2 regions of the Micromonospora luteifusca genome follow, and region 1 is predicted to be linked to the other one. Evidence: riboswitches for the same ligand, from Rfam matches in the RefSeq annotation. Region 1 holds a riboswitch; the other holds the start of a gene.
The links. Region 1 has a riboswitch for cobalamin ahead of cobN (cobaltochelatase subunit CobN). Riboswitches for the same ligand answer to the same signal wherever they lie in the genome.
Positions count from the first base shown of each region.

Region 2: another riboswitch for cobalamin. It lies ahead of JOD64_RS28955 (CbtB domain-containing protein); the one in region 1 lies ahead of cobN (cobaltochelatase subunit CobN).

Region 1 covers NZ_JAFBBP010000001.1:8,138-15,924, forward strand. The annotation lists partial or broken gene JOD64_RS00040 (putative cobaltochelatase) at 1-1,615, opposite strand, end outside; gene cobN (cobaltochelatase subunit CobN) at 1,671-5,339, opposite strand; cobalamin riboswitch at 5,611-5,788, opposite strand; gene JOD64_RS00050 (hypothetical protein) at 6,107-6,442, opposite strand; gene JOD64_RS00055 (RNA polymerase sigma factor) at 6,662-7,156, shown strand; gene JOD64_RS00060 (hypothetical protein) at 7,149-7,787, shown strand, end outside.
Region 2 covers NZ_JAFBBP010000001.1:6,430,458-6,438,244, reverse strand. The annotation lists gene JOD64_RS28975 (ATP-binding cassette domain-containing protein) at 1-180, opposite strand, end outside; gene JOD64_RS28970 (ABC transporter substrate-binding protein) at 180-1,232, opposite strand; gene JOD64_RS28965 (ABC transporter permease) at 1,273-2,280, opposite strand; gene JOD64_RS28960 (amidohydrolase family protein) at 2,521-3,399, opposite strand; cobalamin riboswitch at 3,637-3,783, shown strand; gene JOD64_RS28955 (CbtB domain-containing protein) at 3,818-4,021, shown strand; gene JOD64_RS28950 (CbtA family protein) at 4,012-4,785, shown strand; gene JOD64_RS28945 (histidine phosphatase family protein) at 4,782-5,378, shown strand; gene JOD64_RS28940 (MFS transporter) at 5,389-6,891, opposite strand; gene JOD64_RS28935 (TetR family transcriptional regulator) at 7,212-7,787, shown strand, end outside.

The DNA.
Region 1 (7,787 bases):
GTCGCCGGCAGGTGCAACGCCCCGACCCGACCCGTCGGCACCCGGGCCCCGGCGGTGCGCCCCCGGCCGGTGCGGGCACGCGAGCGCCGGCCGGGCACCCCGTCACCCACCCCGGGCGCGGTGAGCACCCGCGCCTTCAGCCCACCCCGGGGTACGGCCACCGGCTGAGCTTCTCCGCCGCTGCCCCGCCCACGGGTCGAGTCCTCGTCGACGCGGGCCGCAGCTCGACCGCCGGCCGCCCCCGCGTGCTGACCGGGCCCACCCCGGTCGTCTGTCGGGTGCTGCGGCCGTCCACTGTCGTCCGCCCCGTTCGGCCCCTCGACGTGCCCGTCCGGGCCAGCGCCGTCACGGGCCGGGTGCCCGGCCGAACCCGGTCCACCCTGGTCGACCCCGTCGGAGCCACTGCCGTCACCACCCTGCGAGCCCTCACCGCCCGCCGGACCGGTGTCGTCGGGGCCACGATCGTCCGGGCCACCGCCATCGGGGCCACCGCCATCGGGGCCACGGTCGTCCGGGCCGCTGTCGTCCGGGTCGTCCGGGTGCGCGTCCTGGGCACGTTGCAACGCCTCGTCGAGGCGCTTGTCGTCCAACCCGGGGGTGTCGAACGGGTCGCGGCGCCGACGGTGCGGCAGGGCCAGCCGAGCCGCCACCCGGACGTCGTCGATGGTGACCCGGTCCCGGCCATGCCAGGCGGCGTGCGCCAACGCGGTACGGGCGGTGACGATGTCGGCGCGCATACCGTCCACGTCGAACGCGGCGCACACCTCGGCGATCTGCCGCAACGCCGCGTCCGGAAGTCGTACCCCGGGAAGCCGACGGCGTGCGGCGGCCACCTGGCGGGCGACCTCCGCGTCGGCGTCGGCCCAACGGGCGGCAAAGCCGGCCGGGTCGGCATCGGCGGCGAGCCGGCGACGGACCACCTCGACCCGGACCTCCGGGTCACGGCTGGCGCCCACCTCGACGGTGAGCCCGAACCGGTCGAGCAACTGCGGGCGCAACTCCCCCTCCTCCGGGTTCATCGTGCCCACCAGCAGGAACCGGGCGGCATGGCTGACCGAGACGCCTTCCCGCTCGACGTGGCTGCGGCCCATCGCCGCCGCATCGAGTAGCAGGTCGACGAGGTGGTCGTGCAACAGGTTGACCTCGTCGACATAGAGGACACCCCGATGCGCGGCGGCGAGCAGACCCGGCTCGAAGGCGCGGACACCCTCGCCGAGGGCCTTCTCCAGATCCAGTGAGCCGACCACCCGGTCCTCGGCGGCACCGACCGGCAACTCCACCAGCCGGGCGGGGTGAGTCTCGGCAGCGGCACCGACCGGGTGCGGGCCATCCGGGCAGGCCGGGTCGGGATCGGCCGGGTCACAACCAAAACGGCAGCCGGCGACCCGACGGACCGGAGGCAGCAACGCGGCGAGAGCCCGCACCGCAGTGGACTTGGCAGTCCCCTTCTCGCCACGCACCAACACCCCGCCGATCGCCGGGGAGACCGCGTTGAGCAGCAACGCCAGTCGCATGTCGGCCATGCCGAGCACGGCACTGAACGGATACGTGGTCACTGTGCCTCCTTGGATCGCGACTGCGGGGCTCGCAAACCCGGCTCACTCCTCGCGCTCACGCTGCCTCCTTGGATCGCGACTGCGGGGCTCGCAAACCCGGCTCACTCCTCGCGCTCACGCCCGGTCCTCCAGGTCGCCCTCACTGGCCAGGTACGTGTCGCGCAGCCGGTCCAGGGTGGCCGGCTCGGGTTTGGCCCACAGCCCCCGGTCGGCGGCCTCCAACAGCCGCTCGGTGATGCCACGCAGCGCCCACGGGTTGGACTGCTCCAGGAACTCCCGGGTCGTCTCGTCGAATAGGTACGCGGCGGCCAGGTGCTCGTACATCCAGTCGTCGACTACGCCCGCGGTGGCGTCGTAGCCGAACAGGTAGTCCACGGTGGCGGCCAGCTCGAACGCGCCCTTGTAGCCGTGCCGGCGCATCGCGGCGATCCACTTCGGGTTGACCACCCGGGCGCGGAACACCCGCCGGGTCTCCTCGCCCAGGGTGCGGGTACGCACGTCGTGCGGCATCGCCGAGTCACCCACGTACGCCTGTGGCGAGGTGCCGGTGAGGTGACGGACCATCGCCACCATCCCGCCGTGGTACTGGAAGTAGTCGTCGGAGTCGACGATGTCGTGCTCGCGGGTGTCCTGGTTCTTCACCGCCACGGCGATCCGGGCGAAGGAGCGTTCCATGTCGGCGCGTGCCTCCCGCCCGTCCAGGCCCTGGCCGTAGGCGTAGCCGCCCCACACCGCGTACACCTCGGCCAGGTCGGCGTCGCTGCGCCAGGTCCGGGCGTCGATCAGGGGCAGCAGGCCCGCGCCGTACGCTCCGGGCTTCGACCCGAAGATCCGCGCGGTGGCCCGTCGCTCGTCGCCGTGCTCGGCGAGGTCGGCGGCGACATGCGCCCGCAGGTAGTTCTCCTCGTCCGGTTCGTCCAGGGCGGCGACCCGCCGGACGGCGTCGTCGAGCAGCGCCACGACGTGCGGGAACGCGTCGCGGAAGAACCCGGAGATGCGCACGGTGACGTCGACGCGGGGCCGGCCCAGCTCGGCGGTCGACACCACCTCGATGCCGGTGACCCGCCGGGACCGGTCGTCCCAGACGGGACGGCAGCCCAACAGCGCGAGCACCTCGGCGATGTCGTCGCCCTGGGTCCGCATGGCACTCGTGCCCCACACGGTCAACCCCACCGAGCGGGGGTACGCGCCGGTGTCGGCGAGGTGCCGGGCCAGCAGGGAGTCGGCGAGGGCCACTCCGACGTCCCAGGCGTTGCGGCTGGGAATGGCCTTCGGGTCGACGGAGTAGAAGTTACGGCCGGTGGGCAGCACATTGACCAGGCCACGGGTGGGTGAGCCGGACGGGCCGGGTGGCACGAACCGGCCGTCGAGCGCGCCGAGGGTGTGGGTCAACTCGTCGGTGGTCCGGTCCAGTCGGGGCACCAGCTCGGTGGCGGCGAAGTGCAGCACCGCGGCGACGTCCGGGACCCGCTGGCCGGTCACCTCCTCGACCACCGTGTCGACGGCGTCGGTGTTCCAGCCGAGCGTCTCCATGCCGAGGACCAACCGCCGGGCGAGTGCCTCGATCAGGTCGACGGCGTCGGCGGCGGTGCCGGCCGGACCGTCCACCACGTCGGTCAACGCGGTGGGCAACGCCAGTCGTTGTCCCGGTGACGCGAGCAACGCCTGCTCGTCGAGGGAGTACGCGCCGGCGAGGGCCTGGCGCAGACCGGGCAGGGCACGGGCGCCGCCCCAGACCTGTGGCGCGCGCAGCACCGCGAGGACCAGGTTGACCCGCGGCTCACCGGTGGGCGCGTCGGCGAGAATGTGCAGACCGTCGCGGATCTGCACGTCCTTGACCTCGCAGAGGTACCCGTCGAGGTGCAGCACGAAGTCGTCGAAGTCGTCGGCGTGGGGCATCGCCTCGGCGTGCAGGTCGTGGTGCAGTTCGGCGGCACGCACCAGGTCCCAGATCTGCGCCCGCACGGTGGGCACCTTGGCCGGGTCGAGCGCCTGCACGGTGGCGTACTCGTCGAGCAGTTGCTCCAGCTTGGCCAGGTCGCCGTAGGTTTCGGCGCGCGCCATCGGCGGCACCAGGTGGTCGATCACCACGGCGTGTGCCCGCCGTTTGGCCTGGGTGCCCTCGCCGGGGTCGTTGACGATGAACGGGTAGACCAGCGGCAGGTCGCCGAGGACGGCGTCGGGTGCGCAGTCGGCGGCCAGGCCGAGGCCCTTGCCGGGCAGCCACTCCAGGGTGCCGTGCTTGCCCAGGTGCACCACGGCGTCCGCGCCGAAGCCGCCGTCGGCGACGGGCGCGGCCAACCAGCGGTACGCGGCCAGGTAGTGGTGGCTGGGCGGCAGGTCCGGGTCGTGGTAGATGGCGATCGGGTTCTCCCCGAAACCGCGTGGCGGCTGGATCAGCAGCACCACGTTGCCGAAACGCAGCCCGGCGAGCACGATGTCGCCGCCCTCGGTGTAGAGCTCGCCGGGCGGCTCACCCCAGTGTTCGCGCATCCGCTCGCGCAGCTCGGCCGGGACCTGGTCGAACCAGCGTCGGTAGGTCTGCCCCGCAATCCGGGCCTCGGCGCCGGCCAACTGTTCCGGGGTGAGCCATTCCACGTCGTGACCACCGGCGGCGATCAGCGCGTGGATCAACGCGTCCCCGTCGGTGGGCGGCGGCGCGGCGCCCAGGTCATAGCCGTCCTCGGCCAGCGCGGCGAACAACCGGACCGCCGAGACCGGGGTGTCCAGCCCGACGGCGTTGCCGACCCGGGAGTGCTTGGTGGGGTACGAACTGAGCACCACGGCGACCCGCTTGTCGTGGTTCGGCAGGTACCGCAGCCGGGCGTGGCGCACCGCGATGCCGGCGACCCGGGCGGCCCGCTCGGGGTCGGCGGCGTAGACCGAGAGGCCGTCCGGGTCGATCTGCTTGAACGAGAACGGCACGGTGATGATCCGGCCGTCGAACTCGGGGATGGCCACCTGCATCGCCGCGTCCAACGGGGACAGTCCGGCGTCGCTGCCGGCCCACTGCTCACGGGTGCTGGTCAGGCAGAGCGCCTGGATGATCGGCACCTCCAGGGCGGCCAGTGCGCCGACGTCCCAGGCGTCCTCGTCGCCGCCTCCGGAGGCGTCCGCGGCGACCGCGCCGCCGGCCGCGAGCACGGTGACCAGCAGCGCGTCGCAGCGGGCGAAGAGCCCGAGCGGACCGGCGGTCGCGGTCAGCCCGCGCAGCGAGCCGCAGAAGATCGGCAGCGGGTTGCCGCCGGCCGTCCGCACCGCCTCGGCCAGCACGTCGACGAAATCGGTGTTGCCGGCCAACGCGTGCGCCCGGTAGAAGACGATCCCCACGGTGGGCTGTTCCGGATTGGTGGGGTACTCGCGGTGCACGCCGTACGCCGGAGTCGGTGCGGGTGGGGCGAACCCCTCGCCGGTGAGCAGCACCGTGTCGGACAGGAACCGGGCCATTTGCCCGAGGTTGTCCGGGCCACCCTCGACCAGGTACGCCAGCGCCTGGGTGACGACCCCGGACGGCACGGTGGAGATGGCCATCAGCTCCGCGTCGGGTAGTGCCTCGCCGCCGAGCACGGCCGTCGGGATGCCGCTGTCGAGCACGGTGGCGAGGCCGTCCGGCCACGCCTGCCGACCGCCAAGGAGGCGTACGACGACGAGGGCGACCCCGTCGAGCAGGGCGGGCACCTCGTCGGCGGCGACCCGGGCGGGGTTGGCCAGCCGGTAGTCGGCACCGCTGGCGCGGGCGGCCAGCAGGTCGGTGTCGGCGGTGGAGAGCAACAGGATGCGCACGGCAGGCTCCGGACAGTGACGTCGAGGCGCTCGCGGGAGCGACCCGGCATGAGGGATGGGCGCAGGGTTCGGCCTGGTCAGCGGCGCAGGGCCGGAGACGACGGGCGGTGCGGTACGGACTCAGCGGTGAGCGGAGAGATCGCGCCCGGGAGCCGGTGGGCCGACGATGCTGCCGATCGTGGCGACGGCACGGCAGCCGCACGAGCCACGACGATATCGGTCGATGAATGAGACGCCCTGCGTCATCGGGTCCTCCTCGGGTGTCCACGCCCTGGGGTACGTCCCGACGGCCGAAGTATCCTGGCTTCCGGATCGACGCTCTTCCCCCGGCCTTCCAACCGCAGACACACGGCCGTGACTCACGAGGGGGGATCGCTCCCCGGTGACAGTGGCGGGACCGCGTCGGATTCGCACCGACTTCCTTCACTGCCGTCAGGCCGCGAATGCTGCCACACCCTCGCGCCGCCGGTCAACGCAGACCCCGGCACCGCCCCGCCATGCTCACCACATTGACCTGCGGAAATATCGGCGCGCGGGGTTGCCTGATGCACGAGACGACGAGCTGATTGGCCGGTGGCGGCGTGACCCTGCGGAGGGAGCCGACTGTCTGTGTGACTCCCTTGAAGCTGATGCCGTAGACGCGGAGGTGTTCAGCGATCACTCGCACGTGCGGAACCCGATGGGCGTGCAGGAACATCCCCGGTCTAGCCGGGCATCCTGACGGAACGGGCGACTGCGCCGCTCGCCATGATCCGCTGCCGCGGGGCTCAGCGGGCGTGGCGTTCCGGGTGGGCTCGGCTCCAGGTCCGCATCCGTTCCGGGTAGCCGGTGCGGGCCGCCTCGTACAGCGGCACCGCGTGCTTGCGGGCGATGGCCCCCGCCGCGCGTGGCGTGCCGGTACGGCGACGGATCCACTCGCCGTCGTGGGCGATCGCCACCACGGTGGTGTCCGTCGCGGTCGTCTCCGGCTCCAGGTAGAACTCCACCCCCCGCCGAGAGGCGACGAACGACTCCAGCGCGGCGAGATCGTCGCGGGTCGCCTCGCGGTCCAGCTTCGTCGGGGTCGCCTCGGCACCCCGTGACCGGCGGTTGAACCAGCTCATGACCAGCCCCTCTCCTCGACGCCCTCCAGTGCAGCACCGATTCCTGGCAATACGCTGCACGCCGGGTGGGAGACAGCTGAGCCACTTTTCGAGAACCCGGAGTTGGAACCGGCAGCGCGTGAGCGGTGTCATGGGTTGTGACCGGAACGGAGGTTCGCCCTGGACGACGACGCACTCGTCACCCGCGCTCGGGCAGGTGACCTGGAGGCGTACGACCTCCTGGTCGCCCGGCACACCGCGTCCGCGTACCGGACGGCGGTGCTGCTCGGCGCGGGCTCGGACTCCGAGGACGTCACCCAGGAGGCGTTCGTGAAGGCGTACCGCAAGCTGTCCCGTTATCGGGGCGAGTCGTCGTTCCGGTCCTGGCTGCTCGCGATCGTCGCCAACGAGACCCGCAACCTGCACCGCTCCCGTGGCCGGCGCGACGGGCTCGTCCTGCGGGCCGCCGCGGCGAACCCGACGTCGGAGATCGCCGAGGACGGGGCGGTCAGCGCGGTTCTCGCCGGGGAGCGCCGCACCGCGCTGGTCGAGGCCCTGCGTCAACTGCCGGTACGCGATCGCGAGGTGATCGTCTGCCGGTTCTTCCTCGATCTCACCGAGGAGGAGACGGTGGCGGCGCTGGGCTGGCCCCGCGGCACGGTGAAGTCGCGTACGTCTCGGGCCCTGACGAAGCTTCGCGGCCTGCTCGACCACGAGGAGGTCCGGTATGGGTGACCTCGAACGGGAACTGCGCGACCTGTCCACCTGGCTGGAGACACCCGACCCGCCCGACGTGACCGCAGGCGTGCGCGTACGGCTCAGCAGGCCGGCACACCGGTGGCGTCGGCTCGCCGCGGCGGCGCTCGTCGCGGCCGTCGTGGCGGTGGTGCCGCCGACCCGTGCGGCCGTCGCCGACGCTGTCACAGGGCTGCTGCGCTTCGCCGGTGTCAGCATCGCCACCACGCCCGCCCGGACGCTGCCCGGCGACAGTCCGTCGCCCTTGCCCAGCCAGCGGTCCATCGCCCTGGACGAGGCCCAACGGTCGGTACGGTTCCCGATCCGCCTACCGGCGAAGCTGGGTCCGCCCGAGCGGGTGCTGGTCGCCGACCCCGACCCCACGGGCAGCTACCGGGTCGCGACGCTGCTCTACGACGGGGGTGCGCTGCGCGTCGACGCGTTCGACGGCGGCCTCAATCTGGCCTTCCACAAGGAGGCCACCCCGCCCGGGGTGGACTGGGTCCAGGTCAACGGGGACTTCGCCGTGTGGGTCGACCGCCCGCACGTGCTGTCGTACGTGGACCGGGCCGGGCAGGTCCGCGAAGAGACCGCCCGGCTGGCCGCCTCCACCCTGATCTGGGAGGACGAC
Region 2 (7,787 bases), 6.4 Mb from region 1:
TCCGGCGCCGTTGTCGCCGATCAGCGCGACGACCTCACCCCGGTGGACCGTGAAGTCGGCACCGCGCAGCGCCTCGACGTGCCCGAACCGCTTGACGATGCCACGAGCTTCGAGGACCGGCGGTTCGTCGGCGGTCGGCTGCCGTTCGCTGTCGGCGGTGGCCGTCGGGGTCGTGCCCATCACTGCACCGGGGGGTTGGCGCAACTCGGTTCGAGCACCGCCTTGATCTCCGCGGAGTCGATGTTCTCCTTGGTGACGAACGTGACGCCGGTGTCCGCCGACGCCAGCGGCGCCTTGTCCCGCAGGTGCTTGACCATCTTGTCGACGCCGAAGTAGCCCATCTTGAACGGGTTCTGCACGACCAGCGCCGAGATCTGGCCGCTACGCACGCCGGCGATCTCGTCCGGGGCGGCGTCCCAGCCGATGATGACCACCTTGCCCGACTTGTTCGCCGCCTGGATGGCCTGCGCGGCGCCGAGCACACTCGGCTCGTTGGCCGCGAAGATGCCGGCGAGGTTGGGGTTGGCCGTGAGGATGTTCTCGGTGACGCGTCGTGCCTCGTTGACGTCACTGCGGCTGGGCTGCTGGCCGACCAGCTTCAGGTTGGGGAACTGGGCGAGGCCGGCCTTGAAGCCGTCGACCCGCTCGGTGTTGGTCTGCGATCCGGGCTGGAACTCGACAAGTGCCACCTCGTGGTTGCCGGGGCCGAGTTCGGTGGCGAGCATCTTCGCCGCCTCGGTGGCCGACGCACGGTTGTCGGTGGCGAAGAGGGGCACGCTCGACGGCTGCGGGCTGGTGCCGGAGTCGATCATCGCGACCGGGATGTTGGCGCCGATCGCCTGGTCGGTCGCCGGTGCCAACGCGCGGGAGTCGGTCGCCGCGTAGACGATGCCGTCGACCTTCTTGGTGACGAAGTTCTGGATCAGGTTGACCTGGCCCTCGACATCGGTTTCGGTGGTCACCCCGTCCCACTGGACGGTGACGTCGCCGGCGCGCTGCGCGGCACACTCCGCCCCGGCCTTCACCGTGTTCCAGTAGTCGGCCCCGACGGCCTTCGGGACGACGGCGAGCTTCAACGGGCCACTCGCGTCCTTGGTCGCGCCATCGCCTCCGTCGCGGACGTCGACTCCGCCGCAGGCGCTGAGAAGAGCGGTCGCCGCGGCTACGGCCAACATGGCCTGTGCGCGCAGGATGGGCCGTCGCGTCCGTCGGCTGGTGGTGGTGTGCGCCATGATGCGTGTCCTTCCTCGTTCGGACTCTCGGAATGGCATGTCAACCCCGTGCTTCCAGCCGCCGTCGGCGGTACTGGTCGAAGTAGACGGCGGCCCAGATGATCAGGCCGACGATCACCTGCTGGTAGTGGATGCTGATGTCGAGCAGGACGGCGCCGTTGCGCACCAGGGCGATGAGGAACGCGCCGATGATGGTCCCGACGATCCGGCCCTGGCCCCCGAAGAGGCTGGCTCCACCGATGACCGCGGCGGCGATCACATCGAGCTCCAGCGAGATCCCATAGTTCGGCTGGCCGGAGTTGACCCGGGACGCGGCGATCATGCCGCCCAACCCGACCAGCACACCCGCCAGCACGTACACCCCGGTCAGGTGGCGCCGCACCCCGATGCCGGAGCGGCGGGCCGCCTCCAGGTTGGAGCCCATCGCGTAGGTGTACTGGCCAAAGCGCGTCTGGGAGAGCAGGAAGGCAACCCCGACGGCGACCAGGACGGTGATCACCACGGCGAACGGGATGCCGAGGATCTCCCCGTTGCCGAGCAGCTGGAAGGATCGGGGCAAACCGTAGACGCCGACCGCTCCGCTGACGATGAAGACGAGACCGCGGCCCACGGACATCGTTCCCAGCGTCGCAATGAACGGCGGAATCCGGGCCACGGTCACCAGCAGCCCGTTCAGCAGCCCGGCCAGCGCGCCGACGCCGATCGCCACGATCGTCGCCGCCCAGAGCGAGAAGCCGAGGTCGCGGACGACCATCGCGCCCGCGACGCCGGCCAGCGCGGCGATCGACCCCACGGACAGGTCGATGCCCTTCGTGATGATGACCATCGTCTGCGCCGTGGCGATGATGGCGATCACCGCGGTCTGCGCCCCGATGTTGAAGAGGTTGTCCGCGGTCAGGAAGTAGGGACTGGCGAGGGTCAACGCGATGAACAGGACCACGAGCGCGGTCGCGGCGGTCAGCTCGGAGACGGCGTGGGAGATCCGTTCCCGGAACCAATCGCTGAGTTCGCCGCGCTGCGAGCCGGCGGCTGCCTCGACCGTACTCATCGTCGGACCTCGCATGCCCGGGCACCGCCCGTAGAGATAGGTCGGATGTTTCCCTCGATCAGGCGTTACCTTGCCACGCATCTACATATGTTGCCAAGGTCTTGCCGACATGTTTTGTCAGCGATGCCCAGGCCACCACGGGCATACGTCTGATCAAACTGGCACAACCTGCGACCGATCGATCACCATGCCCAGGCGGGGAGGGGCTTTCGGCCCGTCAGGCCGCGAGCCGCTGCGGCCTCACGACGTCTCCAGCCGGTAGGCCCGACGGGCCGTCTGTCGCCAGATCGCCGCACGCTCGTCGTCGCGGAGCGGGTCCAGCAGGTCGGTGAGGGCCTCGACCCAGCGGGTGTACGAGGTGGCGAGCAGACACACCGGCCAGTCCGAGCCGAACATCAACCGGTCCGGGCCAAACACGTCGAGCGCGTGCTCGACGGCGGGCCGCACATCCGCCGTCGTCCAGGACGGGCCGTCCACTTCGGTCACCAGGCCGGAGAGCTTCGCCGTCGTGTTGGGCTCGGCGGCGAGCGTACGCAGGTCACGGGGCCAGTCGCCGAGGCCGGCACGCCCGAGCGACGGTTTGCCGAGGTGGTCCAGGACGAACCGCATCTGGGGCAGATCGCGGACGAGCCGGGTGGCCGCCGGCAGTTGGTGGTCGCGCACCAGCAGGTCGAAGGCGAGGCCAGCGGCGCCGACCGCGGCGATGCCCCGCCGGACCTCCGGGCGGTCGAGGTACGCCGGGTCAGGTTCGGATTGGACGAGGTGCCGGATCCCGACCAGCCGGTCTCCACCCCGTGCGGCCCGGAGCCGGTCGAGGCGATGGTCGACGTCGTCCGCGGTGAGGTCGACCCAGCCGACGACTCCGGCGATGAGGGGGTCGTCGGCCGCGATGCCCAGCAGTTCGGGCGTCTCCGTCCGGGCGGCGACGGACTGCACGACGACGGTCTGGGTGACCCCGACGGCCCGGGCTGCCGGGGCCAGGTCGACCGGAGTGAAGTCGTCGTCGATCACGGCCATGGTGTGCGGATCGATCCAGGGCTGCGGGTGCCGTGCCCGGACCCAGAGGTGGTGGTGCGCGTCCACGATGCCCGGTCCCGACGGGGTTTCGTTGGTCGTCATCGGACACGTCCCAGCGCGCTCACGTACACCCACACCCCGCCCAGTCATTGGTCAGACGTCCGGGTCGGCCCGGTGCTTCGGACCCATCCGGCAGTTTGACCATGTTAGCGGTAACAGGGCGCTCGCGGGTCGCAGGCGGCGCGCCACGACCAATCAAGCATCATATCTTTGACATCCACCCCCATGGCTACCCTCTCGTCGGCCCGTTCGGCTGGCGGGGCCGGGTTGACCGACTGCGGCGGCACCGATACCGTCGACCCACTATCTGCGGCGACGCGAGGGAAGCCGGTGTGAATCCGGCGCGGTCGCGCCACTGTAAGCGGTTCCTCAGTCTCACCACGGGGACCGCGAGCCAGGACGCTCGGTCGTCCGCAGCCTTGCGATGGGGACGCGTCATCCCCGGGGAGGTTCGTGTTCCATGTCTACTTCCACGTCCAGCCAGCCGTTGGTGCACCCCGCTGCCAGTGCGCGTCTGTTGTGGACGGTCCTGGCGACCGTTGCGGTGCTCAGCCTGCTGGCCTACCTCGTCGCCTTCGATCAGGGAGCCGTCTCGCGCAGCGGCATGTACCTGCACGAGCTGATGCACGACGGCCGGCATCTGCTGGGCGTTCCGTGCCACTGACAGCCACCACCGCTCCCCCGTTCGTCACCGTCCTCGTCCGTGGGCTGCTCGCCGGTCTGATCGCCGGCCTGCTCGCCGGGGCGTTCGCCTACGTCGCCGGTGAGCCGCACGTCGAGGCGGCCATCGCCATCGAGGAGGCGGCGGCGCACGCCGAGCCCGCGGCCGGTGGGCACGATCATGAGGACGCCCTGGTCAGCCGGACGGGTCAGCGCGGCGGCCTGTTCCTGGCCACCGGCCTGTTCGGCGCCGCGATGGGTGGCCTGCTGGCCACGGCGTACGCCCTGCTGTCCCGTCGGCGACGGATCTACGACGACGACGGCCGGGCGGGTCTGCTGCTGGCCGGCGCGGCACTGCTCGGCGCAGTGATCGTGCCGTTCCTGAAATATCCGGCGAACCCTCCGGCCGTCGGCGACCCGGCCACCTTCAACCAGCGCACCGTCACCTATCTGCTGATGGTGGTGCTCGGTCTGGTGGCGGTGTGGAGCGGGTCGCTGGGCTATCGGGCGGTCGGCGACGCGGCGCCGACGTGGCAACGCGCCGCTGCGGCCGCTGCCGGGTTCCTGCTGGTCACCGTGGTGGCCTACGTGGTGATGCCCTCCTTCCAGGAGGTCCCGGACGACTTCCCCGCGACTCTGCTGTGGGACTTCCGGCTGGCCTCGCTCGGCACCCAGGTGGTGCTCTGGACCGGGATCGGCCTGCTGTTCGCGGCGCTGATGCACCACGACCGGCGTCGCCGGGCCGCCGCCGCGCTGCCGGGCACGTGATCCCCACCAGCCTCCGGCTGGTCGCCCACGGTCACACCACCGCCCTGCGCCGGGCTCGGTTCGGTGGGGCGGACGACGGCTTGGACGAGGGCGGCCTGCGTGCCGCCCTCGCCCAGGCCCGCACCGAATCGGGCCGGCGCGGGCACCTGCGTGTCGACGATGCCTGCCTGTCCGGTCCGGAGGCGGCCGCCACACAGACCGCCGACGCCTTCGGTCTGCTGCCCACCATCGAAGCGGCATTGGCCGACTGTGACTACGGCGACTGGACCGGACGGTCGTTCGAGGAGATCGCCGTCGAGCAGCCGCAGGCGCTGCATGAGTGGATGTCCATACCGGACTCGGCCCCGCACGGAGGCGAATCCGTCGCGACGGTGCGGGACCGGGTCGGTCGTTGGCTGGACGGGCAACGCACACGCGGCCAGCGGATCGTCGCCGTCGCCCACCCGCTGGTGATCCGGATCGCGGTGGTCCACGCCCTCGACCTGCCGATCGCGACGTACCGGCAGTTGGACGTGGAGCCATTGGCGATCATCCGGCTCACCAGCCAGGGTGGGCGGTGGCAGTTACGACTACCCGCACCGCGAGCAGGGTGAGGAACGCCCCTCAGTGGTGCCGGTGGGGCAGGTGCAGCTCGACGGGCTCGGGCGGGAGGTCGTCGACACCGGCGGCGACGGCCTGCTGGTGGCGGCGGTGTGCCGAGGGCAGGGCGAGCGAGGCGAAGACGGCCAGGACGGCAACGCCGGCGCAGACCCAGAAGCCCGCGGTGAAGGCCCCGTCGGTGGGCAGGCCCTGCGGCGTGCTGTGCGAGGTGATGACGGCCGCGACGACCGCCGCGCCGATGCTGCTGCCGATGGTCCGCGCGATGGTGTTGACACCGCTCGCCTCACCGGTCTGCCCGGCCGGGACGCTCTCGATGATGGCGTTGGACATCGCCGCGAACGCAAGTCCGATGCCGGCGCCGGTGAGCACTCCGGAGAGCAGCACCTGCCAGGACGCGCCGTGGGCGAGGGCCGGCAGCACGAACGCGACGACGACCGCGACCGCGCCGAGGAACATCGGAACCTTGGGACCGAAGCGACGGTCCAGCAGACCCGCGAGGGGCCCGAAGACCACCATCATCAGGACGGTGGGCAGCAGGAACAGACCCGCTTGGGACACCGTCTTGCCGAACCCGTACCCGGTGGCCGCGGGGAGTTGGAGCAGGGTCGGCACGAGCACGAACGTCCCGAACATCGCGAAGCCGAGGATCAGGGCGACGAGGTCGGTGGCCCAGACACCGCGAATCCTCATCAGTCGCATGTCGATGAGCGGCTCGCGTACCCGCAGCTCGACCAGGACGAACACGATCAGCGCGACCACACCGAGCACGAACAGGCCGACGGTCTTCGTCTCACCCCAACCCCAGGCCTGCCCCTTGCTCACCGCCAGCAGCAGTGCGACCAGCGAGACCGACAGGATGCCGGCGCCGAGCATGTCGAGCCGTCCGGGCGTGCGGACCCGTGACTCGGGCATCCCGAAGACGGCCCCGAGCAGCGCGACGACGACGAGGACCAGCGGCAACCAGAACAGCCAGTGCCACGACAGGTGCTCCACGATCGGACCCGCGGCCACGATGCCGACGCCGGCACCGACACCGAAGATCGCCGACAGCAGGCCGACGGTGACGCCGACCTTCTCCCGGGGCAGTTCGTCGCGAACGATGCCGATCGACAGGGGCAGGATCGCTCCGGCGGCTCCCTGCAGCGCCCGCGCGACGATCAGCACGGCCAGGTTGGGGGCCAGCGCGGCGAGCAGGGTGCCTGCGGCGAGGGCGGCGAGGACGCCGATGAGGACCCTGCGCTTGCCGACCATGTCACCGAGACGGCCGAGGATGGGCGTCAGCACCGAGGCTGCCAACAGGTAGGCGGTGAGCACCCAGCTGATGTCTCCGGTCGAGACGCTCAGGTCCCTCGCGATGGTCGACAGAGCGGGCGCGACCAGCGACTGCAACACCGCGAACGCCAGGCCGCCCAGTGACAGGTACAGCACCAGGAGGGTGCTGCGGGCGCGTGGGGCGCCATCGGCCGTGGCGCCGACCGGGGTCGACTCCTGGATGGTGTGGGTCATGAGATCCCCGAAACTAGATGTAAACGTTTGCTGACTTACCAGTATCCGCAGCGCTGGAGTCATGTCAACAGTTGTTTACGTCACGCCGCCGCAGTGCGCCTTGCATTTCGTCCGCAAGTCAACATATGTTTACTTTCGGACGAGCAGCGAACGGCCGGGGCATGGTCCAGAGTGCGATCTACCTCGCCGGTAGGGATATGACTCTGCGGTATCCCGACCGACAGCGACACCGCTGCGCCCTCGCGGGCCGCACCAGCGGTGCCGGGCGGTGTGGGCGCCGACCGCGCCACCGCCCCGGCCAGAGCGAGAGAGGACACGCCGTGACCAGTGACACTGCCCCACCATCGGGGCAACCGGCCCGCCGCCGGCGCCGGGACGCGAGCGAAACCCGGCAGCTCCTGCTCGACGCCGCCCGCCGCCGCTTCGCCCAGGATGGCTACGCAGCCACCACGGTCCGAGACATCGCCGACGAGGCGGGCGTCAACGTCGCGCTCATCAGCCGCTACTTCGTCTCCAAGGAGGGCCTGTTCGAGGAGTGCCTGCGGGCTGCGGGCGACGAACTGCGCCGAACGACCGACCAGACGCCCGCCGACCGGGTGCCCGAGGCCATCGCCCGGCACATCGCCGACCTCGGCGCGGCAGGGCTGTCGAGCCAGCTCGCGCTGCTGTTGCGGTCGTCCGGGGACGCGGGGGCCGACGAGATCCGACGCGCCGTCCTGGCCCGTTCCAGCGAACAGCTGGCGGCGGCCCGCGGGTGGCGCCCCGACGAGCCGGGCAGCGACCAGGTCCTCCTCCGCGCCCAGATGGCGCTCGCCGCCGGCATCGGGGTGGCGGTGCTGCGCTCGTCGATCCGGCTGGACCCGCTGAGTTCCGCCACCGAACAGGACCTGGTCGGC